Regions from separate parts of the Streptomyces sp. 4N124 genome, predicted to be linked through region 3. Evidence: riboswitches for the same ligand, from Rfam matches in the RefSeq annotation. Region 3 holds a riboswitch; each other region holds the start of a gene.
What was found. A riboswitch is a leader RNA that binds a small molecule or an ion and turns the genes downstream of it on or off. The one in region 3 is predicted to bind cobalamin.
Positions count from the first base shown of each region.

Region 1: it holds a riboswitch for cobalamin, as region 3 does, so the genes downstream of both, ACTWQO_RS38005 (FecCD family ABC transporter permease) here and ACTWQO_RS07255 (ribonucleoside-diphosphate reductase subunit alpha) in region 3, are expected to answer to the same signal.
Region 2: it holds a riboswitch for cobalamin, as region 3 does, so the genes downstream of both, ACTWQO_RS39105 (prenyltransferase/squalene oxidase repeat-containing protein) here and ACTWQO_RS07255 (ribonucleoside-diphosphate reductase subunit alpha) in region 3, are expected to answer to the same signal.
Region 4: it holds a riboswitch for cobalamin, as region 3 does, so the genes downstream of both, metE (5-methyltetrahydropteroyltriglutamate--homocysteine S-methyltransferase) here and ACTWQO_RS07255 (ribonucleoside-diphosphate reductase subunit alpha) in region 3, are expected to answer to the same signal.

Region 1 is NZ_JBQQBS010000055.1:29,385-36,788, forward strand. It holds gene ACTWQO_RS37985 (chondroitinase-B domain-containing protein) at 1-329, shown strand, start outside; gene ACTWQO_RS37990 (hypothetical protein) at 439-1,701, opposite strand; gene ACTWQO_RS37995 (ABC transporter substrate-binding protein) at 1,834-2,826, opposite strand; gene ACTWQO_RS38000 (ABC transporter ATP-binding protein) at 2,839-3,606, opposite strand; gene ACTWQO_RS38005 (FecCD family ABC transporter permease) at 3,606-4,658, opposite strand; cobalamin riboswitch at 4,706-4,830, opposite strand; gene ACTWQO_RS38010 (DUF397 domain-containing protein) at 4,828-5,016, opposite strand; gene ACTWQO_RS38015 (helix-turn-helix domain-containing protein) at 4,998-5,831, opposite strand; gene ACTWQO_RS38020 (hypothetical protein) at 5,948-6,154, shown strand; gene ACTWQO_RS38025 (hypothetical protein) at 6,151-6,366, shown strand; gene ACTWQO_RS38030 (DUF1266 domain-containing protein) at 6,391-7,005, shown strand; gene recO (DNA repair protein RecO) at 7,032-7,404, shown strand, end outside.
Region 2 is NZ_JBQQBS010000058.1:56,357-63,760, reverse strand. It holds gene ACTWQO_RS39120 (MBL fold metallo-hydrolase) at 1-920, shown strand, start outside; gene ACTWQO_RS39115 (nuclear transport factor 2 family protein) at 947-1,390, shown strand; gene ACTWQO_RS39110 (phosphotransferase) at 1,380-2,042, opposite strand; cobalamin riboswitch at 2,091-2,217, shown strand; gene ACTWQO_RS39105 (prenyltransferase/squalene oxidase repeat-containing protein) at 2,337-3,548, shown strand; gene ACTWQO_RS39100 (SCO2322 family protein) at 3,545-4,201, shown strand; gene ACTWQO_RS39095 (energy-coupling factor transporter transmembrane component T) at 4,251-5,375, shown strand; gene ACTWQO_RS39090 (ABC transporter ATP-binding protein) at 5,372-7,051, shown strand; gene ACTWQO_RS39085 (ECF transporter S component) at 7,048-7,404, shown strand, end outside.
Region 3 is NZ_JBQQBS010000005.1:177,647-185,050, forward strand. It holds gene ACTWQO_RS07230 (carbon starvation CstA family protein) at 1-1,685, shown strand, start outside; gene ACTWQO_RS07235 (YbdD/YjiX family protein) at 1,657-1,857, shown strand; gene ACTWQO_RS07240 (DUF3311 domain-containing protein) at 1,987-2,241, shown strand; gene mctP (monocarboxylate uptake permease MctP) at 2,238-3,869, shown strand; gene ACTWQO_RS07250 (GNAT family N-acetyltransferase) at 3,966-4,469, shown strand; cobalamin riboswitch at 4,523-4,651, shown strand; gene ACTWQO_RS07255 (ribonucleoside-diphosphate reductase subunit alpha) at 4,774-7,119, shown strand; gene ACTWQO_RS07260 (ribonucleotide-diphosphate reductase subunit beta) at 7,119-7,404, shown strand, end outside.
Region 4 is NZ_JBQQBS010000011.1:33,279-40,682, forward strand. It holds gene ACTWQO_RS13820 (carbohydrate ABC transporter permease) at 1-281, opposite strand, end outside; gene ACTWQO_RS13825 (extracellular solute-binding protein) at 289-1,587, opposite strand; gene metE (5-methyltetrahydropteroyltriglutamate--homocysteine S-methyltransferase) at 1,807-4,128, opposite strand; cobalamin riboswitch at 4,280-4,506, opposite strand; gene ACTWQO_RS13835 (SpoIIE family protein phosphatase) at 4,505-6,382, opposite strand; gene ACTWQO_RS13840 (class I SAM-dependent DNA methyltransferase) at 6,425-7,114, opposite strand; gene ACTWQO_RS13845 (SigE family RNA polymerase sigma factor) at 7,275-7,404, shown strand, end outside.

The sequences.
Region 1 (7,404 bases), on a different contig from region 3:
AGCTGCTCAACGAGGTCAAGAAGCCCGTGGGCATGACCTACGCCGGGAACATCGCGTGGCCGACCGGATCGGCGACCGTCGGCGTGTCCGTACCCTCCGACTCCGTCAGGGCAGTTGACCCGCTGCTCGCCTCCGACGGATCGCTCTACCGGATCGGTGCGGGCAGCCCGGCGATCGACGCCGGCACCGGCGGCCACGCCTTCGTGACCGACGACATGGACGGCCAGGCCCGAGTCGGCACCATCGACGCCGGCGCCGACGAACGGTCGTCGTCCACGGTTACGCGAACCCCGCTCACCGCGACGGACGTAGGCCCAGGCGCCGCGTAAGACGCGCAAAAGCACCGGTGGCGGGTAAAACCCCGCCACCGGTCGCGCCCCGATAGGGGCGCGGGGAACTGCGCGACAAGCCACGACGGCGCCGCAGCCGCGCAACGACCTATCGCGGCACCCCCGCGGAGCGCTGGGGGAGGTGGACCTCTGTGCCGTCGTCCGTGTAGACCAGCGCGGCATAGGCGCTGACGCGATCGGGCACGATCCCCGCGTCGGCGCTGACCGTTCGTCCCGTACGCCCGTCGACGACGAAACCTCCGTCCTTGCCCTTGGCGTAGAACCGATCCTTGAACTCGGCTTCCACGGTGGCGTTCCACTTGCCCGGGCCGTCCCCCGCCGCCCGGCGCCACAAGACCTTGCCGGCCTGGTCCACCGCGAGCGCGCCGTCCTGCTTCGAGGAGCACAGCAGGACCGTGCCGCCGTCGCCGTGCAGGCAGCTCATGCCCTTGGTCAGCCCGGCCCGCTTGGACAGGACGAAGTCGCCGGTCGCGATCTCGATCAGCCGCGCCTGCTTGCTGTCGTCGTCGAGTTTGGCCAAGGGCGTGTCGTTCGACTTGACCGCCCAGGTGGCTCCGGCGGGCAGCCCCTTGACCCACAGGTCACGGCCGCTGGACGCGGCGACACCGGCCACCGAGTACTGCTCGTCCGGCTCTTCGCGGAACCCCAGAACGGCGTCGCCGTATCCGGCGACCGTCCAGAAGTCCGCACGCTGCCACAGCATTTGGGGCTGCTTGGCGTCCAGGGAGACCGCGAAACTGCCTGTCGTGTAGTCGTCCTCCGTCCAGGTGACGCTCACCACGCCGTCCCCGGGCTCGACCACGAGCGCGCCGAGCTTGCCGGCCGGGTCACCGTAGATGTCCACGGGCAGCCGCCAGATCGGCTTGCCGTTGTCCGCCCGGGCGGCGATCACCTCGAACCCATCCTGCGCCGAACCGCTGCCCTGCTTGGCGAGCTTGACCGGCACGGCGGCGACCACAGCCGGTACACCGCCGATCTCCACCGGCACAGGGAACGACACGCGGCTACGTATCATCTCGGCCTGCTTCTTGCTCATATCGCCTGGCGCCGGCAGATCGTACGTGGGCGTGTTCTTGGTCTTGATGTCGGTGACGGCCTTGCCCGTGGCCAGGTTGTACATCGTCAGGCCGGACGCGTGCGTGAGCCAGGCCGCACGCCCGTACAGGCTGAGGGGAGGGAAGCCCTTCGGGCCCGTCGGCAGGACATGCGCCGCCTTGCTGTCGAACGCCAAGGGCGCCGCAGCCCGTGGATCGCCGCTGAGGTCGAGGGCCTTCCGGGTGGGCGAGCCGGAGGCCTCCGGACTGTCGCCGTCCCCGGACGAGCCTGAGGTGCACGCGGCCAACAGAGCCACTGCAGCCAGAGCGACGACACCTGCACGTACCGGACTTCGACTTCTCATCCGACTCTCCGCGTTCCGTGACCTGTACTGCTGACGGGCGCAGATTCGACCACGGGCGAGCCGGGACCGGTCCCGGCCTCCGGGTCAGGGCGTCGTCGTCCGCAGGTACTCCCCGAGGCGGGCGATCGCGGACGGGTTCCGCGGACTCTCCACCAGGTCGACGTAGTCGAGGGTGAAGATCCGCTTGTGCTTGATGGCGGAGACATTCCGCAGCGGGGCGTAGGACAGCAGGAACTTCTTCTTCTGCTCCGCGCTCACGTCCCCGTAGTCGCAGATCACGATCACGTCGGGGTTGCGTTCCACCACGGTCTCCCAGCCGACCGTCGTCCAGGAGTCCTTGAGGTCGTGCATCACGTTGCTGCCGCCGGCCTCGCTGATGATCTGGTCGGGCGCGGCGTAGCGGCCGGAGGTGAAGGGCTGGTCCTCGCCGCTGTCGTAGAGGAAGACCTTGGGGGAATCGGACGGAGCCTTGGCCTTCACCTCCGCCACCTCGCGTTTGAAGCCGGAGATCAGCGCCGCCGCCCGCTTCTCCACGCCGAACAGCTTGCCCAGGTTGGTGAGGTCCTCGTACAGCGCGTCCAGCGGCGGCATGATGCCCCGCGAGGTCTCCGTACGGCCGTTGCGGCAGGACTCGGTGAGGATGTACGAGGAGATGCCGAGCTTGCGCAGGGCGTCCGGGGTGAAGTCGCTGTCCTCGCGGAAGCCGTAGTTCCAGCCGGCGAAGACCCAGTCGGCGCGGGCGTCGAGGACGTTCTCCTTGGTGAGCTGGTCCTTCGACAGCCACTTCACCTTGTCGTAGCCGTCCTTCCACGGCACCGCGTCCAGGTCTCCCTTGTCGTCGGGCATCGCGAACCCGGCCATCCGGTCCTCCAGGCCGAGCGCGAACATCAGCTCGGTGATCCCGACATCGTTGGTGACGACCCGCTCCGGGACCCTGTGGTATGTCACATTGCGCCCGCAGTTGGTGAGGGTGACGGACGCCGCGGCCTTCGAGTCCGGCGAGGGCTCGACCTCGGCACCGCAGCCCGTGGCGAGGGCGGCGAGGCAGAGAGTGGCGGCAACAACGGGCTTACGCATGCGGGGAGTTCCTTAATCCGACGGCGGGAGAAGGTCGAAGAGCAACTGCACGGCACCCGTCTCCGGATGCCGGACGGGATGCGCGCGCACGCCGAACACCTCGGCGAGCAGGTCCGGGCGCAGGACGTCGTGCGGCGGCCCGGCTGCGACGATCCGGCCCGCCGAGACGACGTACAGCAGATCGCAGTGCGCGGCGGCCAGGTTGAGGTCGTGCAGCGCGGCCAGCACCGTCAGGCCGCTTGCCCGGACCAGGGACAGCACGTCCAACTGGTGGGCGATGTCGAGGTGGTTGGTCGGTTCGTCAAGGACCAGCACCTGGGGGCGCTGGGCCAACGCCCGTGCGATGAGCACGCGTTGCCGCTCCCCGCCCGACAGGGCCAGGAAGCCACGGTCGGCCAGATGGTCCACGCCGGTGGACCGCATCGCCTCCGCGCAGATCGCCCGGTCCTCGGCCGCCGTACGGTCCCGGTGCGGCAGCCGCCCCATCCCGACCACCTCGGCGACGGTGAAGTCGAACTCCGAGGACGACTCCTGCGGCAGCGCGGCGAGGCGCCGCGCGGCGGCGCGAGGATCCAGCGTGTGTACGTCGTCCCCGTCCAGCCGTACGACCCCGGCAGCCGGCCGCAGCGCCCGGTACACGCACCTCAGCAGCGTCGACTTCCCGCTCCCATTGGGCCCGACGAGCCCCACGAACGCCCCGCTGTCCACGGTGAGCTTGATCTCGTCGACGAGCCGCTTCCCGGCCGCCTCGACCGTCACGCCCTCCACATCGAGCCGCATCAGCGCCCCCCGAACGCATAGCCGCCGCGCCGCATCAGCAGCAGGAAGGCCGGGACGCCGACCACCGCAGTGATCACCCCGACCGGCAATTCCGCGGGCGCCAGCAGCAGCCGGGACAGCACATCCGCCCACACCAGCAGTACGGCCCCGGCGAGCGGCGCGACGGCCAGCACCCGCCGGTGATCAGCGCCCACCAGCATCCGTACGACATGCGGCACCATCAGCCCGACGAACCCGATCGCCCCGCTGACCGCCACCACGGTCCCGGTCACAGCCGCCGTGACGAGGAACAACTCCCGCCGCAACCGCCCGGGCTGCACGCCCAGCGTCGCCGACGTCTCGTCCCCCATCGCCAGCGCGTTCAGGGCCTCCGCCCGCCACCGCAGCCACACCCACCCGGCGACGACGGTCACGGCGGCGATCGGCACCCGTGGCCACGTCGCCCCGCCCAGACTCCCCAGCAGCCACATCATCGCCGACCGGGCCGCCTCGCCCCTGGCCGCGCCGAACACCATCACGGTGGTCAGCGCCTCGAAGCCGTACGCCAGCGCCGTCCCGGTCAGGATCAGCCGCAGCGGCGTCAGCCCGTGCGTCGCGGAACGGGCGACGGCGTACACGATCGCCATCGCGACCAGCGCCGAGCAGAACGCCGACACCGACAGCGCCCACACCCCGAGCCCCGCGAACGCCCCGAGCAGGATGACCGCGTTGGCCCCCACAGCGGCACCGGACGAGATCCCCAGCACGAACGGATCGGCCAGCGCATTGCGCACCATCGCCTGCACGGCCACCCCGACCGTCGCGAGCCCCGCCCCCACGACTGCGGCGAGCACGACACGCGGCAGCCGGATCTCCCAGACGATCGTGTACGACGCCACGTCCGCGGCGTGGATGGTTCCGCCGGTGAACCCGGCCCCGAGGAAACGGATGACGTCGCCCCAGCCGACTCCGGCGGCCCCCAGCCCGACGCCGGCGACAAGGGAGACGAGGAGCAGGATCGCGAGGGCAGCAACCAACAGCGGCACAGGTGTTCGGCCTGGAGAGGGGCGCACGCTCGGCGGTCCTTCGCCTCGGCTCGCAGTCCTCGGCGAGCGGTCAATGGGCTGGCAAACCGCCTGCGGGTAATCGGGCTTGCGCGTCGGCCCCAGGGGGCCACGCACACACCGTTGCGGGTCAGCGCCGGACTCTCACCGGACTTCCCCCGCAGGAGGCTCGGGGAGACTAGCAGGCGCGGATGAAAGCCGCCCAGGCGGTGGCGCCGAGGAGGATGACGGGGCCGTCGGCGACTTTGCTGTCGCGGACCGGTACGACGCCGGGGATTTCGTCGCCAACCTCGACGCAGTCGCCGCCTTGGCCGTTGCTGTAGCTGCTCTTGCGCCAGTGGGCGTTGCTCAGGTCGTACTCGCGCATCGTCTGAAGTCCTCAGCCGCCGATTCGAGCAGGGCCAGGGACGCCGACGGCGACAGTGCGGCGCCCCTGAGCAGATCGTATGTGCGCTGGGTGCGCTTCACCATGGCCGGGTCGTCGATGAGCGTTCCCGAATACTCCGTCTCTGTATAGGCGACCGGCGGTGCGTCCTCGAACTCCATGAGCTTCAGGGACCCGCCCATCGACGCATGCGCTCCAGCCGCGAACGGCACAACAGTCACCCACACCTTGCGCTCGCGCATCAGTGCCGCGATGTGCTCCAGTTGCTTGGCCATGGCCTCCGGGCCGCCCACCGGGCTGCGCAGCACGCCCTCATGCAGGATCACCCAATACTCCGGCCTTGTAGCGTCCTTGAGGATGTGCTGGCGCTCCAGGCGGGCCGTAACTTTCTCCTCCACGTACTCGTCGGTGACGAACGGGTTGGCCGCGATGGTGACCGCCCGCGCGTAGGCGGCCGTCTGCAACAGGCCCGGCACCACAGTGGGCGCGAACTCCGCAATCTTCGTTGCCGTCCGTTCCAGTTCCACGACGGCCGCAAAGTAATCGGCATACCGTTTGTCGTCGATGAGCTTCCGCCACGCCCGCTCGAAAATACCGTCGGTTTGCAGTACCTCATCAATCCGCTGGGCGATATCCAACTGCGGCTTTCGAATCGCCTGCTCGAACTGCCCGATATAGGCGCCCGAGACGAAGACGCGCGCCCCCAACTCGACCTGAGTGAGCCCCCTGTCCTCCCGGTGCCGCTTCAGTTCCGTGCCGAAGAACTCCCATGCCGCCTGACGTGAACCGTTGGCCACAGTTCAACCCCCTTGTACTGCCCCGCACTTGTAGAGCACAGACTCCTGCCGAGTGTAGATGTGGTGCGCCACCCTTGAGTTGCGAAGCGTAAAACCCGAAAAGGGAGGGGAACCACGTGAAGGCACAGCACTCGGCGCTCTGCGTCGAAGAGGCGGAGGAAGCAGTGAAGGAATTGCGGGCAGCATTGAAAAACGCAGGAATCATTCTGCCGTCCCTGCGGATCGACCCGGCAAGTCTCGCGCGGGAGGCGCCCTGTCCGCTCGTCGAATTGGGCCGCTGTTCCGTGGAGGCCGCGCAGCGACTCACGGCGGTTCTGCGGTGAGGCCGCCGGTCGGGTCGTATGTCGTGGACACCCGCAACGGGAGGCTCGGCATCGTCATGGGGCATGAGGGGCCCTATGTCCAGCTGAGACCGTACGGCGGCGGCAGGGAGTGGGACGCGGAGCCGGGCGCGGTGCGCCGGGCCACCCCGGCCGAGCGGCTCAGCGCGGCGACGGCGTACGCCAACGCCCGCAGTCGGGGTGAGGTGCCTTGACGGCGTGAATTAGGGTGCACCGCCATGGCGATATGGGACCGGCTCAAGCCGAAGGCGGAGCGCAAGTACCCCGTTCCGCTCACCATGCATCAGTTGTGGATGGTCTCGCTGAGCGCGCCGGTGAGCCGGGACCGGGACGCCTCGCGGACGACTCTGTATCCGTTCAAGCGGATCGAAGACGACAGAGCCCGGCGGTGGCTGGCCGACCAGTGGGAGATCACCTCGCGCGAGCAACTGGTCGGCCGGCTCGGCGGGCTGGCGCGTACCGGATACCGGGTGCAGGCGTACCGGCTGCTCGGCGTCGAGCCGATGGCCTGGGACGCCGCCCTGTACGTCGACATCGCCCGGCGCGGCTTCGGCTGCGGGATGATCTCGGAGTACGAGGCCTGGACCGCGCTGAAGAGCCTTGTCCCGGCGGTCGTGCGGTCGTACGCCTCCTGGAACGAGTACGCCGACCACTATCTGCTCGGGCGGATGGTGTGGCGGGACGGACTCCAGGGCACGCCGGACGCCGCCTTCCTCGCCCCGCAGGCGGCGTCCGACGCGCATCTGAGGCGCCTGCTGGACCCGGCGAACAAGACCAGCCCCTGGAACCTCGCCCCCTGGGACACCATCAGTCACCCCGACCGCACCCGCTGACCCAGGGCGTACGCGAGAATGAACCCATGAGTCTCTTCCGGGACGACGGGGTCGTGCTGCGGACGCAGAAGCTGGGCGAAGCGGACCGCATCATCACCCTGCTCACCCGCGGTCACGGGCGGGTACGCGCCGTGGCCCGCGGGGTGCGGCGGACGAAGTCGAAGTTCGGGGCGCGGCTCGAACCCTTCTCCCATGTGGATGTGCAGTTCTTCGCGCGGGGGAGTGAGCTGGTCGGGCGCGGGCTGCCGCTGTGCACACAGAGCGAGACGATCGCTCCGTACGGTGGCGGGATCGTGAGCGACTACGCCCGCTACACCGCCGGGACGGCCATGCTGGAGACCGCCGAGCGTTTCACCGACCACGAGGGCGAGCCGGCGGTCCAGCAGTATCTGCTGCTCG
Region 2 (7,404 bases), on a different contig from region 3:
CGGTTCTGATCGACACCGGCTGGGACGACCCGACGTCGTGGGACACGCTCGCCGACGGGCTCGCGGCATGCGGGACTTCACCGGCCGGCATTCACGGCGTGGTCATCACGCATCACCACCCCGACCACCACGGCCTGTCCGCCAAGGTCCGTGAGGCGTCCGGTGCGTGGATCGCGATGCACGAGGCGGACACGGCACTCGTACGACGGGCCCGCTCGACCGGTCCCGGGCGCTGGGCCTCGTACATGACCGGCAAACTCACCGCGGTCGGCGCCCCCGAGGAACACATCGCGCCCCTGCGCACCCCACGCCTCCGCTCCGGCGTCCCCGGCCTCTCCCCCGCCCTGCCCGACCGCGAGATCGTCCCCGGCGAACTCCTCGACCTCCCCGGCCGCCGCCTGCGCGCGATCTGGACGCCGGGCCACACACCGGGCCATGTATGCCTGCACCTGGAAGAGGAACACCCCTCCCAACTCCCGGGCCACGGCCGCCTGTTCTCCGGCGACCACCTGCTCCCCGAGATCACCCCGCACATCGGCCTGTACGAGGATCCCGACGACGCCACCGTCACCGACCCCCTCGGCGACTACCTCGACTCCCTCGAACGCGTGGGCCGCCTGGCCCCCGCCGAGGTCCTCCCCGCCCACCAGCACACCTTCACCGACGCACCCGCCCGCGTACGGGAGTTGCTCACCCACCACGAGGACCGCCTCACCAGCCTCCTCACCCTCCTCGCCGAACCCCTCACCCCCTGGCAACTCGCCGTACGCATGGAGTGGAACCGCCCCTGGGACCAGATCCCGTACGGCTCCAGGAACATCGCCGTGTCGGAGGCGGAGGCCCATCTGCGCAGGCTGGTGAAGCTGGGACGGGCGGAGGCGGTGACGGGGACGGATCCGGTGGCGTATGTGGCGGTGTGAGCTGCCGGCGTGCGTAGGTTTGGTTGATGACCATGGATGACCTTCTGGCTGCCGAGCGCGCCTGTGAACGCCTGATCATCGACTTCGTCCACCGCCTCGACCTCGGTGAACCGTCGTCCGTCGCCGACCTGTTCACCGAGGACGGCAGGTGGGAGTGGCCGGAGGGCGAGCGGCTGATCGAGGGACGGGACGCATTGCGGGAGTACTTCTGCTCCCGCCCCGCCGACCGACTGTCCCGCCGCATGATGACCAACATCCTGGTGACGGTGACCTCCCCGGACGCGGCGACCGCAACCTCGTACTTCACCACCCACCGCATCGACGGCCACAAGGGCGGCATGGCACCGGCGGGTCCCCCGGTCCAGGTCGGCCACTATGAAGACGCCTTCCGCAGGTCCGCCGAAGGCACCTGGCTGCTGGCCTCCCGGACCCTCTTCCTCGCCTTCGCCGGGCCGACGCCTAGAGCATGAGCGACCGGATCAACGCCTCTGCGTCGCCGAGGAGTTCGACCTCCCGAAGGCTCATCGTCGGGTTGGCCGCGCGCCGTCGCCGGGCCTCTGTCAGGGCGTCCTCCGTGAGGTGGGAGGGGTCGGTGAGGAGGGCGGTGAGCAGGGTGGTGGCGGGGGCGGCGAGGGGGGTGTCGGCGACGGCGACCTGGGCGAGGATCGTCGACGAGATGGCCCAGTCCAGCGCCGGGTCGCCCTCCTCCGTGTTGGTCCAGTCGATCACTCGGGGGCCGTCGGCGGTGAGGATGACGTTCTCGGGGTGCAGGTCGAGGTGGAGGATGCGGGCCGTCTCGGAGCGGCGGGCGGGGATGGTGTGCAGGTCGCGGAGGAGGCGGGCGAGGATTGCGCCGGCCTGCTCCGGACCCAGCGAACCGGCGACGCACGCCTCCAGCATCGTCGGGCCCGACAGGCGTTCCATCACCAGGTCGGTACGTGAGGAGTCGGACAGGCGCACCTGCGGGACCGGGTAGCCGTACGCGCGCACGTGCTCCATCACGGCGCCCTCGGCCGCCGCGTTCCCCCACCCCTGCCGGCTGCGGCGCAGGACCCACGCCGCGTCGATCTCGTACACGTCGGCGTCACGGCCGGAGCCGAGCAGTCTCCCCGGTGGCTGCATGCGCCGAACCTAGCCCGGCGCACAGCCGCCCCTCAGCCGTTCGCGTACGGGCCGGTAGAGTGGGCAGGTCGTCATCACACCCGTACGGGGGGAAGCCGGTGCAAATCCGGCGCTGACCCGCAACCGTGAACCGGTCGTCGAAAGCCGGTGAGCCGGACTGCCCCGTGCGGATCGTGACCGGCTCAGGTGTACCGGCAACCGGCCGGTGCACGGCACCGTCGAGGTATACGGAGCCGAGCCGCCCGGGGTGTCCCGTGCTGCCCGGCTCCCTGCAGGGAGAGGCACCCGCCGATCATGAACGTCCGCCGCAGCGCCGCGGTCCTGGCCGCCCTCGTCGCGATCGGCGCGGCCACGCCCGCCGTCGCCGCCCCGTCCCCCTCCCCGTCGGCAGCGGTACCGGACGGGCTGTACGGCAGCACCGACCCGACGTACGACGGTGTCTGGCGCCAGTCACTGGCCCTGATCGCGCAGATCAAGTCGGACGTGAAGCCCGCGGCCCAGGCCATCGACTGGCTGCTCGGGCAGCAGTGCGAGAACGGGGCGTTCGCGGCCTTCCGCGCCGAGCCCGCCAAGGCCTGTGACGCCAAGGTCATGGTCGACACCAACAGCACGGCCGCCGCGGCCCAGGCCCTGTCCCTGGCCGGTGACGGCGATCACATGGACGTCGCCGTGAAGGCGGCGCAGTGGCTGAAGTCCGTGCAGAACAAGGACGGCGGCTGGGGCTACACCCCCGGCGGACCCAGCGACGCCAACTCGACCTCCGTCGCCATCGGCGCCCTCAACGCCACCGGCCAGGACCCCGATACCGCGGTGACCGGCGGCAAGTCGCCCTACGACGCCCTGCGCGAGCTGGCCCTGCCGTGCGCCGACGGCGGCGCCTTCGCCTACCAGCCGGACAAGAAGGGCAAGCTGACCGCCAACGCGGATGCGACGGCGGCGGCCGTGGTCGGCATGAAGGGCATGAGCATGGAGTCGGCGAAGACCGCCGCCGACACGGACCTCACCTGCGCCGACGCCACCCGACCCACCCCGGACCAGGCCGCCGCCAACGGCGCGTCCTACCTGGCCGAGACGGTACGCAAGGACGGCTACCTGAAGTCCGCGCTCGCCGGCGCCGAGGACCAGCCCGACTACGGCAACACCGCGGACGCGGTCGTCGCCCTCGCCGTGACGGGCGGCCCGAAGGCGGCGCAGAAGCCGCTGACCTGGCTCAAGCAGAACTCCGCGGCCTGGGCCAAGCAGAACGGCCCCGCCGCCTACGCCCAGCTGATCCTCGCCGCCCACGCCACAGGCACCGACCCCCGCGACTTCGGCGGCACGGACCTGGTCAAGCAGCTCAACGCGACGGGCCCGGCCCCGCAGACCACCGACCAGGCCGCCGCGCCCGCCGAGGAGAGCGACGACGACTCCTCCTCCAACGTCTGGTGGATCGTCGGCGTCGGTCTCGTCGCCGGTATCGGCATCGGCTTCCTGCTCAGCGGCCGCACCAAGAGGCAGCAGCGGTGAGGCTCCGCCGTGCCGCGGCCCTGCTGCTGACGTTGCTCGTCCTGGCCCTGGGCACCGGGCAGGCGCAAGCCGTCGGCTACCGCTACTGGTCGTTCTGGGACCGGGACGGAAACACGTGGACGTACGCCACGCAGGGCCCGTCCACCGCAGTCCCCTCCGACGGCGACGTCCAGGGCTTCCGCTTCGCCGTGAGCGAGGACTCGGCAGACGCGACCAAGCCCCGCGGCACCGCCGACTTCGCCTCGATCTGCGCCAACACCCCACCGAAGGACGGCAAGAAGCGGATCGCCCTGGTCCTCGACTTCGGTACGGCGACGGACGCGCCCCGACGAGAAACCCCACCACAGCCCCGTAGGGCTTGCGCGGTGGTCTCCCCCGACGCCACCACCGCCGAGGCCCTGGCCACGGTCGCCAAACCCCTCCGCTACAACACCAACGCCCTCCTCTGCGCCATCGCGGGCTATCCGAAGACGGGGTGCGGGGAGCCGGTGACGAGGGAGAACAACAGCACCTCGAAACCGACAGAGACAGAGGGCAAGGCAGAGGGCAAGAAGGACGGCGGTCCGTCGGTGGGACTGCTGGCGGGCGCGGGGGTGGTGGCCTTGCTGGGCGCAGCGGCGGTGTGGCAAGCAAGGCGGCGCCGGAATGGCTAGTCGCCAATCTGCGGAGCCTGCGGGCAGTCGTGCCGCTGGGGCGGCACGGGTGGGCGCAGGCGGCACCCGGCCAGCGCCGGTAAGCGAACCCACCCCCCGCCACCGACCCCGCCCCCAACTCCACCCCGGCGCCTGGTGGCTCTGGTCCCTCTCCCTCGGCACCGCCGCCACCCGCACCACCAACCCCCTCCTCCTCACCCTCCTCATCGCCACATCCGCCTACGTCGTAGCCACCTGCCGCGCCAACACCCCCACCGCCCGCTCCTACACCGCCTTCGTCAAACTCGCCCTCGCCGTCATAGCCATCCGCCTCCTCTTCGCGATCGCCCTCGGCTCCCCCATCCCCGGCACGCACACCCTCCTCACCCTCCCCGAAATCCCCCTCCCGGACTGGGCACAGGGCATCCGCCTGGGCGGAAAGGTCACGGCGGAGTCCCTCCTCGCCGCCCTCTACGACGGCCTGCGCCTCGCCACGCTCCTCATCTGCGTGGGCGCGGCGAACGCCCTCGCCAACCCGTCCCGTCTCCTCAAGTCCCTCCCGGGCGCGCTGTACGAGATGGGCGTCGCAGTGGTCGTAGCCCTCACCTTCGCGCCGAACCTCATCGCCGACGTCCAGCGCCGCCGCGCCGCCCGCCGTCTGCGTGGCCGCCCCGACAGGGGCATCCGGGGCCTCGCCACCGTCGGACTCCCCGTCCTGGAGGGCGCGTTGGAACGCTCCGTCGCCCTCGCCGCCGCGATGGACGCCCGCGGCTACGGCCGTACCGCCGACGTCCCGCCCGCCGTCCGCCGTACGACCACCGCCCTCACCCTCGGCGGCCTGCTCGGCGTCTGCGCGGGAACGTACGGACTCCTCACCGCCGAAGGCGGCACATACGGCCTCCCGGTGCTGCTCGCCGGAGTCGCCGCGGCCCTCGCCGGACTCCACCTCGGTGGCCGCCGCTCCCCGCGCACCCGCTACCGCCCGGACCCGTGGGGCGCGCAGGCCTGGCTGGTCACCGCATCCGGCGTGGCCGTGGCCGCGGCCCTCACCCTCGCCGGGACCCATGACCCGGCCGCACTCCACCCGGGCCTCGTCCCCCTGGTCGCCCCCACCCTCCCCCTCTGGCCCGCGGCAGCCGTACTCCTCGCCCTGCTCCCCGCTTTCCTGGTCCCCGCTCCAAAGGAAAATCCATGATCCGCTTCGACGATGTCTCCGTGACGTACGACGGAGCGGCCGAACCCACCGTCACGGGCGTCGACTTCGAGGTCCCCGAGGGCGAACTGGTCCTGCTCGTCGGCCCGTCCGGCGTCGGCAAGTCGACCGTCCTCGGCACGGTCAGCGGCCTCGTCCCGCACTTCACCGGCGGCACCCTGCGCGGCCGGGTCACGGTGGCCGGCCGCGACACCCGCACCCACAAGCCGCGCGAACTCGCCGACGTGGTCGGCACGGTTGGCCAGGATCCCCTCTCCCACTTCTTGACGGACATCGTCGAGGACGAACTCGCCTACGGCATGGAGTCGTTGGGCCTGGCCCCGGACGTGATGCGCCGCCGGGTCGAGGAAACCCTGGACCTGCTGGGCCTCGCCGACCTCCGCGACCGCCCCATCTCCACCCTCTCCGGCGGCCAGCAGCAACGCGTCGCCATCGGCTCGGTCCTCACCCCCCACCCAAAGGTCCTCGTCCTGGACGAACCGACCTCCGCCCTAGACCCGGCAGCCGCCGAGGAAGTCCTCGCGGTCCTGCAACGCCTGGTCCACGACCTCGGCACGACCGTCCTCATGGCCGAACACCGCCTGGAGCGAGTCGTCCAGTACGCCGACCAGATCGCCCTCCTCCCCGCCCCCGGCGCCACCCCGCTCCTCGGCACCCCGGCCGAGGTGATGGCCATATCCCCGGTGTATCCGCCGGTCGTAGCCCTGGGCCGCCTGGCGGACTGGACCCCACTCCCCCTGACGGTCCGAGACGCACGCCGGCGGGCGGCGGACCTACGGCAACGGCTTGAAGGACGGGACAGCATCGCTGTCAAGGGGCGCGGGGAACTGCGCGACCAGCCACAACGCACCCGCGCCCGCCAACAACCCACACCCCCCACCCCATTGGGCGCCCGCACCCCCCACGGCTGGTTCCGCCGCAAACGCACCCCCACCCCCCAATCCCCCTACGCAGCCGACGTACAAGCCCTCTCCGTAACCCGCGACCACATCCACGCCCTGCACCACATCACCCTCACCGTCTCCCCCGGCGAAACCATCGCCCTCATGGGCCGCAACGGCGCCGGAAAATCCACCCTCCTCAACACCCTCGTCGGCCTCGTAAAACCCACGGAGGGATCCGTCACCACCGGCGGAGCCGTCGGCCTGGTCCCCCAGGAACCCCGAGACCTCCTCTACGCAGACACGGTCGCCGGCGAGTGCACAGCCGCAGACACCGACGCCGGCGCAGCGCCCGGCACCTGTCGCACCCTCGTCTCCGAACTCCTCCCCGGCATCCCGGACGACACGCACCCGCGCGACCTGTCCGAGGGCCAGCGTCTGACGCTCGCGCTGGCGGTCGTCCTCACCGCCCGCCCCTCACTCCTCCTCCTCGACGAGCCGACCCGCGGCCTCGACTACGCGGCGAAGGCCCGCCTGGTCACGCTCCTGCGCGAACTGGCCGCGCAGGGCCACGCGATCATCCTCGCCACCCACGACGTGGAACTCGCCGCCGAACTCGCGCACCGGGTGGTCCTCCTGGCCGAGGGCGAGGTGATCGCCGACGGCCCGACGGCGGAGGTCGTCGTGTCGTCCCCCTCCTTCGCCCCGCAGGTCACGAAGATCCTGGCCCCACAGCGGTGGCTCACGGTCACGCAGGTGAGGGAGGCCCTGGCATGACACGAGTGGTCCCCCTCGGCCCCCGCTCCCTCACCGCCCTCGCCCTCGTCAGCGCGGTCGGAGTGATCGCCTTCGGCTGGCCCTTCCTCGCGCCGCCCACCTCCCAGGTCAGCGCTCACGCCCAGGACGCCCCTTGGCTGTTCGCGGGCCTGCTGGTGCTCCTCGTCGCGGTCGTGGCGGCGACGATCTCCGAGTCGGGGCTCGGACCGAAGGCGGTGGCGATGCTGGGTGTGCTGGCCGCGACCGGCGCGGCCCTGCGTCCCCTCGGTGCCGGGACGGCCGGCCTGGAGCCGATGTTCTTCCTCATGGTGCTGAGCGGCCGCGTCCTCGGCCCCGGCTTCGGCTTCGTCCTC
Region 3 (7,404 bases):
TGGCGCGGGAGGAGATCGGCCCGTTCGGCGGTGCGGCGGCGCTGCTGGCCGCCTTCGCCATCATGATCATCCTGCTCGGGGTGCTGGCGCTGGTCATCGTCAACGCCCTCGCGCAGTCCCCGTGGGGCACCTTCTCCATCGCGATGACGATCCCGATCGCGCTGCTGATGGGCTTCTATCTGCGGGTGCTGCGTCCGGGCCGGGTGGCCGAGGTCTCCCTCATCGGCGTCGCGCTGCTGCTGTTCGCGCTGGTCGCGGGCCGCTGGGTCGCCGAGTCGTCCTGGGCCGACACCTTCACCCTCGCGCCGTCCACGCTGGTCATCTGGCTGGTGGCGTACGGCTTCATCGCTTCGATCCTGCCGGTGTGGATGCTGCTCGCGCCCCGCGACTACCTCTCTACCTTCATGAAGATCGGCACCATCCTGCTGCTGGCGCTCGGCGTCGTGATCGCGTTGCCGACGCTGAAGATGCCGGCGGTCACCGACTTCGCCTCGCGCGGTGACGGGCCGGTGTTCGCGGGTTCGCTGTTCCCGTTCGTCTTCATCACGATCGCCTGCGGTGCCCTCTCCGGCTTCCACTCGCTCATCTCGTCCGGTACGACGCCGAAGATGATCCAGAAGGAGACGCAGGTCCGGATGATCGGCTACGGCTCCATGCTGATGGAGTCGTCGGTCGCGATCATGGCGCTGGTGGCGGCGAGCATCATCGACCCGGGCCTGTACTTCGCGATGAACGCGCCGTCCGGCGTCATCGGCACGACCGTGGAGAACGCCTCGCAGGTGGTGGGCAGTTGGGGCTACCAGATCACCCCCGCCGAACTCGCCAAGGCGGCCCAGGACGTGGAGGAGTCGACGCTGCTGTCCCGCACCGGCGGCGCACCCACGCTCGCCGTCGGGGTCTCGCAGATCTTCTCCGAGGTGACCGGCGGGGGCCTCAAGGCCTTCTGGTATCACTTCGCGATCATGTTCGAGGCGCTGTTCATCCTGACCGCGCTGGACGCCGGCACGCGCGTGGGCCGCTTCATGCTCCAGGACACCCTCGGCAACATCTACCGGCCGTTCAAGAACATCAGCTGGAAGCCCGGCCTGGTCATCACCAGCGGCATCGTGTGCGGGCTGTGGGGCTACTTCCTGTGGGTCGGCGTCCATGAACCCCTCGGCGGAATCAACCAGCTCTTCCCGATCTTCGGCATCTCCAACCAGCTGCTGGCCGCCGTCGCCCTGGCCGTCTGCACGACCCTGCTGGTGAAGTCCGGGCGTCTCAAGTGGGCCTGGATCACCGGGGTTCCGCTCGCCTGGGACGCGACGGTCACGCTGACCGCCAGCTGGCAGAAGGTGTTCTCGTCCGATCCGAAGGTCGGCTTCTTCAAGCAGCGCCAGGTGTTCCAGGACGCCATCGACCGGGGCGAGGTGCTGGCGCCCGCCAAGTCCATGGACGACATGCGCACCGTGGTCACCAACTCCACGGTGGACGGCGTCCTCACCGCGATCCTGGCGATCCTGATCGTCGTCGTGATCGTCGACGCGACCCGCGTCTGCGTCCGTCATGTCCGCCGCCCGGCCCTGTCCACGCTGAGCGAGGCACCGTACGTCGAGTCCAAGCTCGTCGCCCCGGCCGGGCTGATCCCGACCCGGGAGGAGAAGGAGGAGGAGCGCGATGCGGTCGGCAGTGGCACGGGCTCTTAGGGGTGTGCGCTGGTACGTGCGGGAGTTGACCGACGAGTCGGCGTACGACCGGTATGTCGCGCACATACGAAAGGACCACCCTCAGGCCGAGGTGCCGTCCCGGCGTGACTTCGAGCGGATGCGTACGGACCGGCAGGAGGAGGATCCGCGGCAGGGTTTCCGCTGCTGCTGAGAATGCCTGGTGGGGACGTCTGGTGAGGATCGCGCCCGGAATGCGGACGGGGACTTCCGCTTTCGCGACACCGTGACCTAGATTGCCTGCGCGTTACACAGGTGATCAGTGAGGGGACGGAGCCGCGGGATGTCACAAACATCGGAAGTGAACAGAGGGACGGTGACACCCGCCAGGGTCGTCATCGCGCTCTGCCTATTCGCGCCCTTCGTGGCGATGTTGTGGGTGGGTTCGTACGCGAAGGAGGACCCGGCCTTCATCGGCATCCCGTTCTTCTACTGGTACCAGATGGCCTGGGTGGTCATCTCCACCGTGCTGACGATGGTCGCGTACAAGCTGTGGCAGCGTGACCAGCAGGCACGCAAGGGGGGTGCCGGAAAGTGAAGGACGGCGTGAACGGCGTCGCACTCGCCGTCTTCATCCTCTTCTTCGTGGCCGTCACGGTCATGGGCTTCATGGCCTCGCGCTGGCGCAGGGCCGAGAACGAGCAGACCCTGGACGAATGGGGCCTGGGCGGGCGCTCGTTCGGCACCTGGATCACCTGGTTCCTGCTAGGCGGCGACCTGTACACGGCGTACACCTTCGTCGCCGTACCGGCGGCGATCTACGCGGCGGGCGCGGCCGGCTTCTTCGCGGTGCCCTACACGATCCTCATCTACCCGATGATGTTCGTCTTCCTGCCGCGGCTGTGGTCGGTCTCGCACAAGCACGGCTACGTCACCACGTCGGACTTCGTCCGGGGCCGCTTCGACTCCAAGGCGCTGTCGCTGGCGGTCGCCGTCACCGGCATCCTCGCCACGATGCCGTACATAGCGCTCCAACTGGTCGGCATCCAGGCTGTGCTGGACGTGATGGGCGTCGGCGGCGGCGAGGACACCAACTGGTTCATCAAGGACCTGCCGCTGCTGATCGCCTTCGGCGTGCTGGCCGCGTACACGTACTCCTCGGGTCTGCGGGCCCCGGCGCTGATCGCGTTCGTGAAGGACGCGCTGATCTACATCGTCATCGCGGTCGCGGTCATCTACATCCCGATCAAGCTGGGCGGCTTCGACGACATCTTCGCCAAGGCGAGCGCCGCGTTCAGCCAGACCAACCCGGCGACGGGCGCGCCACGCGGTGCGACGGTCCCGGGTGACGCGAACCAGTGGACGTACGCGACCCTGGCCCTCGGCTCGGCCCTCGCACTGTTCATGTACCCGCACTCGGTGACGGCCGTGCTCTCCAGCCGCAGCCGTGACGTCATCCGCCGCAACTCCACGATCCTGCCGCTGTACTCGCTGATGCTCGGCCTGCTCGGCCTGCTGGGCTTCATGGCGATCGCGGCAGGAATCAAGGTGGAGAACGGCCAGTTGGCGATCCCGCAGCTGTTCGAGACCATGTTCCCCGACTGGTTCGCGGGTGTGGCCTTCGCGGCGATCGGCATCGGCGCGCTGGTGCCGGCGGCGATCATGTCCATCGCGGCGGCCAACCTCTTCACCCGCAACATCTACAAGGACTTCATCAAGCCGGACGCCACGCCGGCGCAGGAGACCAAGGTCTCCAAGCTGGTGTCCCTGCTCGTGAAGGTGGGCGCGCTGGTCTTCGTCCTGACCATGGACAAGACGGTCGCGATCAACTTCCAGCTCCTCGGCGGCATCTGGATCCTCCAGACCTTCCCGGCCCTGGTCGGCGGCCTCTTCACCCGCTGGTTCCACCGCTGGGCCCTGCTCGCCGGCTGGGCGGTCGGCATGATCTACGGCACAGTCGCCGCGTACGGCGTCGCCTCCCCGACCCAGGACCACTTCGGCGGCTCCAACAAGGAGATCCCCGGCATCGGCGAGATCGGCTACATCGGCCTGACGGCGTTCGTCCTCAACCTGGTCGTGACGGTCGTCCTCACCTTCGCACTGAAGGCGATGAAGGCCCCCGAGGGCGTGGACGAGACAAGCCCGGCGGACTACACGGGCGAGGCAGGCGACCCGGGAGTCAAGACGGAACTGCCCCCGGCGACGGCGGCTGCAGCGCCCCATTAGGGGCGCGGGGAACTGCGCGACCAGCCACGACGAACCCGCAGCGGGCCGCCGAAATCAAGCACTACGGCGGCCCGCTCTTCATGCACACTCACCTGCATGGACATAGTGATCCGGCCCGTAGAACCCACCGAATACGAAACCCTCGGCGACATCACAGCCCAGGCCTACCTCCAGGACGGCCTCCTGGCCTTCGGCGAGAGCGACTCGTACCTGAGCGAACTGAAAGACATCGCGAAGCGCGCCGCCGCGGCCGACGTCCTCGTGGCCACACAGGGCGACCAACTCCTGGGCGGAGTCACCTTCGTCCCCTCCCCCGGCCCCATGGCCGAACTCGCCCGCCCCGGAGAGGCGGAGATCCGCATGCTCGCCGTAGCCCGGGCGGCCCGCGGCAGAGGCGCCGGAGAAGCCCTCGTGCGAGCCTGCGTCGACCGGGCGAGGACCGCGGAGCGCACCGCCGTCGTCCTGTCGACCCAGCGCACCATGCTCGCCGCCCACCGCATCTACGAGCGCCTCGGCTTCACCCGCGCCCCGGAACGCGACTGGAACCCGATCCCGGAGCAGCCCGAGTTCACTCTCCTCACTTATGAGTTGACGCTCTGAAGCCGATGGCGACACAACATATGGGGGTGCTACTCCCGCCCGGCACAAGATGTATGCTCATGCTCGCTGTCGCCGCAGGGGAATCCGGTGCGAATCCGGAACTGTCCCGCAACGGTGTACTCATGCGTGTTCATACACGTATGGGAGTCAGTCCGAGGACCTGCCGACAGCGCGCCCGGCCACTCGGCCGGTGCGCCCGACGTCCGGGCCTCGTGGAATGGGCCGGTGGGCGCGACGCCATGTGCGCTCGTGTGCTGCCCCCTGCCCTCCGCAAGGCCCCGTGCCGAGCGAGGGAGAGCCCCACGTGACCATCGCGCCAGCCGAACCGGCCTCAGCGATCCAGGACACCGACGGACCGGGAACCGCACTGCTGCGGACCCTGACCGAGCTGACCGCCGACCTCCCCGACGCCGACCCCGGCCGGGTCGCCGCCGCCGCGCTGCGCGGCAAGTCGGCCCGGGCGGACGAGTCGGAGTTGCGCGAGCTGGCCACCGATGCCGCGGCCGGCCTCATCTCGGAGGACCCCGCGTACTCCCGGCTGGCCGCCCGTCTCCTGACGATCAGCATCGCCGCCGAGGCAGCCTCGCAGGGCGTCACGTCGTTCTCCGAGTCGGTCGCCGTCGGTCACCGCGAGGGCCTCATCGCCGACCGCACCGCCGAGTTCGTACGGCTGTACACGGCCCGCCTGGACCACCTGATCGACCGTGAGGCCGACGACCGCTTCGGCTACTTCGGCCTCCGCACGCTCCACTCCCGCTACCTCCTCCGGCACCCGATCACCCGCAAGGTGATCGAGACGCCCCAGCACTTCCTGCTGCGCGTAGCCGCCGGTCTCGCCGAGGACGACACGGTCCGCTCCGTCGACGAGGTCGCCGCGCTCTACGCGCTGATGAGCCGCCTGGACTACCTCCCCTCCTCCCCCACCCTCTTCAACTCCGGCACCCGGCACCCCCAGATGTCGTCCTGCTACCTCCTCGACTCCCCCAAGGACGAGCTGGACTCCATCTACGACCGCTACCACCAGGTGGCCCGTCTCTCGAAGCACGCGGGCGGCATCGGCATCGCCTACTCCCGCATCCGCTCCCGCGGTTCACTGATCCGCGGCACGAACGGGCACTCCAACGGCATCGTCCCGTTCCTGAAGACCCTGGACGCCTCGGTCGCCGCCGTGAACCAGGGCGGCCGGCGCAAGGGCGCGGCGGCGGTGTACCTGGAGACCTGGCACTCCGACATCGAGGAGTTCCTGGAGCTGCGCGACAACACCGGTGAGGACGCCCGCCGTACGCACAATCTGAACCTCGCGCACTGGGTCCCGGACGAGTTCATGCGCCGGGTGAACGCGGACGGGGTGTGGTCCCTCTTCTCCCCCGCCGACGTGCCCGAACTGGCCGACCTGTGGGGCGAGGAGTTCGACGCCGCGTATCGGAAGGCGGAGGCCGCAGGGCTCGCGCGCAAGACCATCCCGGCCCGTGACCTGTACGGCCGCATGATGCGTACCCTCGCGCAGACCGGCAACGGCTGGATGACCTTCAAGGACGCCGCCAACCGCACCGCCAACCAGACCGCCGAGCCCGGCCATGTCGTCCACTCCTCCAACCTCTGCACGGAGATCCTGGAGGTCACGGACGACGGCGAGACGGCGGTGTGCAACCTGGGGTCGGTCAACCTCGGCGCGTTCGTGAACAACGGGGACATCGACTGGGAGCGGCTGGACGAGGCGGTCCGCACCGCCGTCACCTTCCTCGACCGCGTCGTCGACATCAACTTCTACCCGACCGAGCAGGCGGGCCGCTCCAACGCCAAGTGGCGCCCCGTCGGGCTCGGCGCGATGGGCCTCCAGGACGTCTTCTTCAAGCTGCGCCTGCCCTTCGACTCACCCGAGGCCAAGGCCCTGTCCACCCGTATCGCCGAGCGCATCATGCTGGCTTCGTACGAGGCCTCCGCCGACCTCGCCGAGCGCAACGGGCCCCTCCCCGCCTGGCAGAAGACCCGTACCGCCAAGGGTGTCCTGCACCCCGACCACTACGACGTCGAGCTGACCTGGCCCGAGCGCTGGGCGGCCCTGCGGGAACGCATCGCCGAAGTCGGCCTGCGCAACTCGCTGCTCCTGGCCATCGCGCCCACCGCGACCATCGCGTCCATCGCCGGCGTGTACGAGTGCATCGAGCCGCAGGTCTCCAACCTGTTCAAGCGGGAGACGCTGTCGGGCGAGTTCCTCCAGGTCAACTCCTATCTGGTGCAGGAGCTGAAGGCGCTCGGCGTCTGGGACGCCCGCACCCGCGAGGCGCTGCGTGAGGCGAACGGCTCGGTGCAGGACTTCGCCTGGATCCCCGGGGACGTACGACGGCTCTACCGCACGGCGTGGGAGATCCCGCAGCGCGGACTGATCGACATGGCCGCCGCCCGGACCCCGTTCCTGGACCAGTCCCAGTCCCTGAACCTCTTCTTGGAGACGCCGACCATCGGCAAGCTCTCCTCGATGTACGCGTACGCCTGGAAGTCCGGGCTGAAGACGACGTACTACCTGCGCTCGCGCCCGGCGACCCGGATCGCCCGTGCCGCACAAGCCACTGTCCCCGTTCAGGCGGCCGCAGAAGAAGCCGTCGCCTGCTCCCTGGAAAACCCCGAGTCCTGCGAGGCCTGCCAGTAATGACCACCCGTAACCAGCATCTCCTCGACCCGGGCTTCGAGCTGACCCTGCGCCCCATGCGCTACCCCGACTTCTACGAGCGCTACCGGGACGCCATCAAGAACACCTGGACCGTCGAGGAGGTCGACCTCCACTCGGACGTCACCGACCTCGCCAAGCTCACGCCCGCCGAGCAGCATCTGATCGGCCGCCTGGTGGCGTTCTTCGCGACGGGTGACTCGATCGTCGCCAACAACCTGGTGCTGACGCTGTACAAGCACATCAACTCCCCCGAGGCGCGGCTGT
Region 4 (7,404 bases), on a different contig from region 3:
CCGACGGCCACGAAGACGGCGGTGTTCACGAGGTCCCGCAGGAAACTCTGGTCCCGGAACAGCCGGAGATAGTTCTCCACACCCGTGAAGTCGACCGCGAACGGATGCCGCAGATCCGTGCCCCGCAGATCGGTGAGGCTGAACCCGAGCGCGGCGACGGTGGGGAGCGCCGTGTAGAGCAGGAAGACGACGGTGAACGGTGCCAGGAACAGCCAGGCGACAGCCGTTCGCCGGGCGCCGCCGCCCCGGCGGCGGCGCACGTTGACGATGCCGGTGGTCATCCGTGGATCACTCCGCACCGGTGCCGACGCTCTCGGCGTACGCCTGCACGTTCGCGGCGGCCTTCTCCGCGCTCTCCGTGCCCTTGGCCACGGCCTCGATCTCCTTGCCCAGCCGGGTCGCTACCTGCTGCCAGGTGGTCACCTGGGGGAACGCCCGGGTGTTCTTCATCTGCGTGAAGAAGGCGTCCAGCAGCGGCTGGTCCGCGATGGCCGGGTCGTCCCAGGCGGAGATGACGGCCGGCAGCGAGCTGTATGCCTTGTACTGCGCGACCTGGGTGCTCGGCTCCGCGAGGTGGCGGACGAACTTCCAGGACGTGTCCGCGTTGTCGCTGTCGGCGAGTACGCCCCAACTGCCCCCGGCGGAGAAGGAGGCGCCGCTCGAGTCCCCGGCCGGCAGGGGCGCGGTGGCGACGTGGGACGCCGTCCAGCCGTCGTTGCCCGCGGCCTTGTCGAGCTGGCCGATGACCCAAGGGCCCGTGATCATCGAAGCGGTCTTGCCGGAGGTGAAGTACGGCTGGGCGTCCAGGAAGGTGGGCGTGCTGGTGTCGGCGGCGCCCGAGGTGAAGAACGACGCGTTGTACTTGATCGCCTCGGCCATCTCCGGTGTGTCCAGGGTCCACTTGCCGTCGGAGGAGAACAGCGAGCCGCCGGCCTGCCAGGCGTACATCGCGACGTCCTGGCCGTTGAAGTTGTCCCAGCCGATGTCGGCCCCGAGGCCACGTACCGCGCCGGCGTCCTGCATCGCCTTCAGGAAGGGAACCGTGTCCGTCCATGTCGTCGGCGCCTTCACGCCCGCCTTGTCGGCGAGGTCGGAGCGGTAGACGAGCGCGTAGGTGTAGGCGTACCAGGGGACCGTATAGGCCACGTTCTTCGCGACACCGGCGTCCCAGAGACTCTTGAAGAAGCTGCCCTTGTCGACGAGTCCGTCCGGCACGGGCCGCAGGATCGACGGGTCGAGGAACTGCGCCTGCGACTCGGGGAAGAACTGGGCGACATCGGGTCCCTTGCCCGCCGCGACCGCCGACTGGAGCTTGGTGTAGTACTCGCCGTTCGGGATCAGCGTGAAATTGACCTTGACGTCGGGGTTGTCGGCCTTGAAGGGCTCGATGACCTTCTCGAGCACATCGGCGTCGCCCTGGGCGGCCCAGACATCGACGCTGCCGGTGGCCGGAGAGTCGTCGACGGGCTCGGCGGTGCCCGTCGCGGCGGTGTCACCGCCGCGCCCGCAGCCCGCAAGGGCGAAGGTGCAGATGAGCGCTATACCGGCGGTCAGCCGAAGGGCGCCGCGGCGCAGGGAATGGGGCACGCGGGGGCTCCTGTCTCCTGAAGGCACTGAGGGCAGAGGTGCGATTCCAGGAAGGTATGGAGCGCGCATTTCGGCCAAGTGGCGCACCCGTCACGAATAATTTCGGAACTTGTAGCGAAATCCATTCGTCCCGATATGCGCATTCACCTCTGCTGCGGGGTCGTGCGCTGAACCCGGCCGGGGCGCGCGGTGCGGCCCCGGCCGGTGGGAGGCAGGTCGTCAGGGCGTGGGCAGTTCGGCGCGGACCGTGTGGGCCGCGGCGACCAGGTTCTCCAGCGAGGCACGGGTCTCCGGCCAGGCGCGGGTCTTCAGGCCGCAGTCGGGGTTGACCCACAGCCGGTCGGCGGGGATCGCCTTCAGGCCGGTGCGCAGGAGTTCGGCCGCCTCCTCGGCGCTCGGCACGCGCGGGGAGTGGATGTCGTACACGCCGGGTCCGGCCTCGCGCGGATAGCCGTGGCCGGCGAGTTCGCGGGCGACCTGCATATGGGAGCGGGCCGCCTCCAGGCTGATGACGTCCGCGTCGAGGTCGTCGATGGCCTGGACGATGTCGCCGAACTCGGCATAGCACATGTGGGTGTGGATCTGCGTGTCCGGGCGCACGCCGCTGGTGGTGAGGCGGAACGCCTCCGTGGCCCAGGCCAGGTAGGCGCGGTGGTCGGCGGCGCGCAGCGGCAGGGTCTCGCGCAGGGCCGGTTCGTCGACCTGGATCACCGAAGTGCCCGCCGCCTCAAGGTCGTTCACCTCGTCGCGAAGCGCCAGCGCGACCTGTCGGGCCGTCTCGCCGAGCGGCTGGTCGTCGCGGACGAAGGACCAGGCGAGCATGGTGACCGGGCCGGTGAGCATGCCCTTGACGGGGCGCGAGGTGAGGGACTGGGCATACGTCGTCCAGCGCACCGTCATCGGCTCGGGACGGGAGATGTCGCCGGCCAGGATCGGCGGGCGGACGTAGCGGGTGCCGTAGGACTGGACCCAGCCGTGCTGGGTGGCGAGGTAGCCGGTGAGCTGCTCGGCGAAGTACTGGACCATGTCGTTGCGTTCGGGCTCGCCGTGCACCAGGACGTCAAGCCCGGTCTTCTCCTGGAAGGAGATCACCTCCTGGATCTCCGCCCTGATCCGCTCCTCGTAGCCGGCCGTGTCGATCCGGCCCGCTTTCAAGTGCGCGCGTGCCGTGCGCAGTTCGCCGGTCTGCGGGAACGAGCCGATGGTGGTGGTCGGCAGTGGCGGCAGGCCGAGGTGGGCCCGCTGGGCGGCGGCCCGCTCGGCGTACGGCTGGGAGCGGCGGGCGTCGGCCGCGGTGACGGCCGTGGCGCGGTCCCGTACGGCCGGGTCGCGGGTGATGGGGGAGTGGGCGCGGGAGGCCAGGTCGGCGCGGTTGGCGGCGAGTTCGGCGGTGATCGCGTCGGTGCCGTGGGCGAGGCCCTCGGCGAGGGTGACGATCTCGGCGGTCTTCTGCCGGGCGAAGGCGAGCCAGCGCAGGATCTGCGGCTCGATGTCCCGCTCGGCCGCCGTGTCGAGGGGGACGTGCAGCAGGGAGCAGGAGGCCGCGACGTCGACCCGATCGGCCAGGCCCAGCAGGGTGCCGAGCGTGGCGAGCGACGCCGACAGGTCGTTGACCCAGATGTTGCGGCCGTTGACCACGCCGGCGACCAGCCGCTTGCCGGGCAGCCCGCCGACCGCGGCGAGGTCGTCCAGGTTGGCGGCGGCGGCCTCGGTGAAGTCCAGCGCGAGCCCGTCGACCGGGGCCTTGGCCAGCACCGGCAGCGCATCGCCGAGCCGGTCGAAGTACGAGGCGACCAGCAGCCTCGGCCGGCCGGTGAGGGCGCCGAGATCCCGGTACGCCCGCTCGGCGGCGCCCAGTTCGGCCGGGGTGCGGTCCTGGATGAGGGCGGGCTCGTCCAGCGGCACCCACTCGGCGCCGGCGGCGCGCAGGTCGGCGAGGACCTCGGCGTACACCGGCAGCAGCCGGTCGAGGAGGGTGATCGGGTCGAAGTCGGCGGCCACGCCGGGTGCGGGCTTGGCGAGCAGGAGGTAGGTGACGGGGCCGACCAGGACCGGTCGGGCCGCCGTCAGTCCGAGGGCGAGGGCTTCCTTCAGCTCGGTGACCTGCTTGGCGGAGTTCGCGGTGAACACCGTGTCCGGGCCCAACTCCGGCACCAGGTAGTGGTAGTTGGTGTCGAACCACTTCGTCATCTCCAGCGGCGCCACGTCCTGGGTGCCGCGCGCCATGGCGAAGTAGCCGTCCAGGGCGTCCGCTTCGACTGCGGGCCGGTGCCGCTCGGGGATCGCGCCGACCATGACGGTGGTGTCGAGGACGTGGTCGTAGTACGAGAAGTCACCGGTCGGCACCTCGTGGATGCCGGCCCCGGCCAGTTGCCGCCAGTTGCCGCTGCGCAGTTCGGCGGCGGTGGCGCGGAGGGCGTCGGCGGTGACGCGGCCCTTCCAGTAGCCCTCGATCGCCTTCTTCAGTTGCCGGTGCTGTCCCTGGCGGGGGTAGCCGTACACGGTGGCCCGTGCTGCCGCGGCTGCGGGCTTGCCTGTCACGGAGATCTCCTTCGCGAGATGAATCCCTGAGATCCCGGAGACGGGACGAGAACGCGAAGGGTGACCAACCGGACGGCAACGGCCACTGGCCGTTCGCTCGGTGGTACGCCGACCCGCCCTCGAGGTCACCGGGATGTCCGCGCACGAGTGGTTCGCGCACGGGCAGTTGGCAGGTCTTCGGACTCACGGGCACGTCTCGTCGTCGTACGAGGAGACATCTACTGGCCGTCGCTTCCCAGGGCCGTTTCATGGACCCAGTGCGTATGACGGCGGTCGTTCCCGTTCACCGCTGCGGGGCAGTCCCGGAATTTCACCGGGTTCCCTCTTGCGACGCATCCCGCCTGGCTGACGGGGCGAACCAGCTGCGTCGGCCAGCTTAACCCGCGGGAGGCAGTTGCTGCTCGAACCACACAACCTTGCCCGTACTCACCCGAGTTGCTCCCCAGCGCTCTGCCAGCTGGTCGACCAGGAACAGCCCGCGCCCGCCCTCGTCGCTGAGCCGGGCGTGCCGCATCCTCGGCACCGCGGGTGAGTCGTCGCCGACCTCGCAGCGCAGCACGTCCGTGCAGAGCAGCCGCAGGGTGATCGGGCGGGAGGCGAAGCGCACGGCGTTGGCCACCACCTCGCTGACCATCAGCTCGGTGGACTCCAGCAGGTCGTCGAGGTCCCAGCCGTGCAGGGTCCTGCGGGTCAGCCGGCGGGCCTGGCGCGCGGTCTGCGGGCGCGGAGCCATGTACCAGTAGGCGACGGTCTCCGGCAGGATGCCCTCGAACCGGGCCGCGAGCAGCGCGATGTCGTCGTCCCGGCCACCGGCGCCCAGGGTGCCGAGCGCCTGGTCGCACAGGTCTTCCAGGGTCGGCGGCGCGGATTTCGGGCCGGTCGCGCGCAGCCGGCCGCACAGCCGCTCCACGCCGGTCATGACGTCCGAGTCGCGGGACTCGACCAGGCCGTCGGTGTACAGCAGCAGCGTCGCCCCGGTCGGCGCGTGTGTCTCGACGGACTCGAATCCGCCGCTGCCGACACCGATCGGCGCTCCGGGCGGGACGTTCAGCACCTCCACGGTGCCGTCGGGACGCAGCAGCACCGGCGGCAGGTGGCCGGCGCTGGACACGATCAGCCGGTGCAGTACGGGGTCGTACAACGCGTACAGACAAGTCGCCGTGTGCTCGCTGCCCAAGCGCCCCGCCTGCTCGTCGAGGTGGTGCAGCACCTCGTCCGGCGGCAGATCGAGCCCGGCCAGGGTCTGCACGCTGGTCCGCAGCTGGCCCATGATCGCGGCCGAGGTCATGGAGTGGCCCATCACATCGCCGATCACCAGGGCCACGCGGTTGCCGGGCAGTGGGATCGCGTCGTACCAGTCCCCGCCGACCTGCGCGGTCCGCGAGGCCGGCAGATAGCGGCTGGCCAGCCGGACCCCGGGCGGCTCCGGCAGCGACGGCGGGAGCATCGTGCGCTGCAACGTGTCCGCGACGGATGCCTCACGCTCGTACAGCATCGCCTTGTCCAGCCCGAGGGCGGTGTGGGTGGCGAGCTGGGAGGCCACCAGCAGGTCGTCGCCGGTGAAGTCGGGCCGGTCGCGTCCGCGGATCAGGACGACGCTGCCCAGGGCGTGGTTGCGGCCGTGCAGCGGGGCGATGATCAGCCGTCGCCCGGGGGGTGTCGACCAGGGTATGTGCACCCTCCCGAGCAACTCGGCCGCCGCCGAGGCGACGCCCGGGTCGTTGCCGAACACCGGCCGTCCGTCCTGCAGCAGCTTGGCGAGCAGTCCGGTGGCGGCCGGGTGTACGACCTCGGCCGCCTGGAGGGGGTGCGCGCTCGGCGCGGGTGACTCGGCGCCCTGGCCGGCGGGGACCCGAAGGGAAGCATGGTCCACGGTGTGCAGCCGCAGGATCTTGGGGGCCGCGCCGATCTCGTCGCCGACCGGCAGGGGAGCGTACAGGTGGACGAACGCCGTGTCGGCGAACGCCGGGACGGCCGCGCGGCACAGCTCGTACAGCGTCTCGTCGAGGTTCATGCCGCGGGCGATCTGCCGGGTCGCGGCGTCGAGATAGCGGAGCCTGTCGGTCTGCGGCGGGGTGACGTCCGGTCCGTCGCCCGGTGCGCGTCCGGCGGGAGCGTCCGCGGCCGGCGGGCGCACGGTCACGCCGCGGTTCTCGGAGCCGGACGGCTGCGGCCGACGCATGACAGCGGCGAGGTCCTGCGCACCGGGCGCAGGGTCCCCGGTGTCGTCACCGGTTCCGAGCTGCTTCGTCATGCGTGTCCTTCCGGGCGTGCGGCCCGCGCCCCAGCGAGCGGATCAGGAGCCGTCGGGCGTGCGCCGGCAGTGCAGGAAGATCTGTACCTCGGGCTGGATGTCGGCGACCGCCGGAGCGTAGGTGTACGAGGACTCGTCGCCGATCTCGAAGCCCGCCGTCTCGACGACCTCGCGCAGCTCGTCCCTCAGGTAGCCGGAGACGCGGATGCTCCTTCCGATGAAGGGGATCGAGAAGTCGTCCACGTCGGCCTCCACCATCGACAGGGCGAGCAGGCCGCCCGGACGCAGCAGATGACGGACGGTGCGCAGGGCGAGGGGGATCTCCGCGCGCGGGAGCATGAGCAGGGAGAAGAACGCGGCCACGCCGTCGAAGCGGCCGAGGTCCAGGGGGCCGCCGGGCCGCAGGTCCGCGATGTCCGCCTGATGGAACTGGCCGGTGGGCACATGGCCGCGGGCCAGCGTGAGCATCCCGTCCGACAGGTCCACCCCGACCACTTCGAAGCCCGCCTTGGCCAGCTGGCGCGCGGTCGGGAGCCCGGTGCCGCATCCCAGGTCCAGCACCCGGGCCCCGGCCGGCAGGGAGCCGATGAGCCATGCGGCCGCCGCGACCTGCCCTTCCTTGTGCGGGAAGGCCTCGTCGTAGCGGTTGCCGATGGCGTCGAACGCCTCGGCCTGACCTGTGCGGTCCCGCCGTAGCGTTTCGTAGTCGAGCCTGTCGCCAGGGTTGCTCACCGGGTCTCCTCGGGTGCCTTATGCGTCAGTTTTTCACATTCACTTGGTTATGTGCATGCTTCGTTGTGATCCAGATCACCGGCTGTGAATGCAGCGTGGAGGGACTGTCAGTGCCTTCTCCCTTGTGTAGGCGAGCCGGCGAGAACTGGGGACAGCGCGGATGGAACAAGATCGGGCCGGTGAGTTCGACGAGTTCGTGGCCGCCCGCTGGTCGGGGCTGTTCCATCTGGCGCGTCTGCTCACCGGAGGCGATCGGCACCGGGCCGAGGACCTGTTGCAGGAGTCCCTGG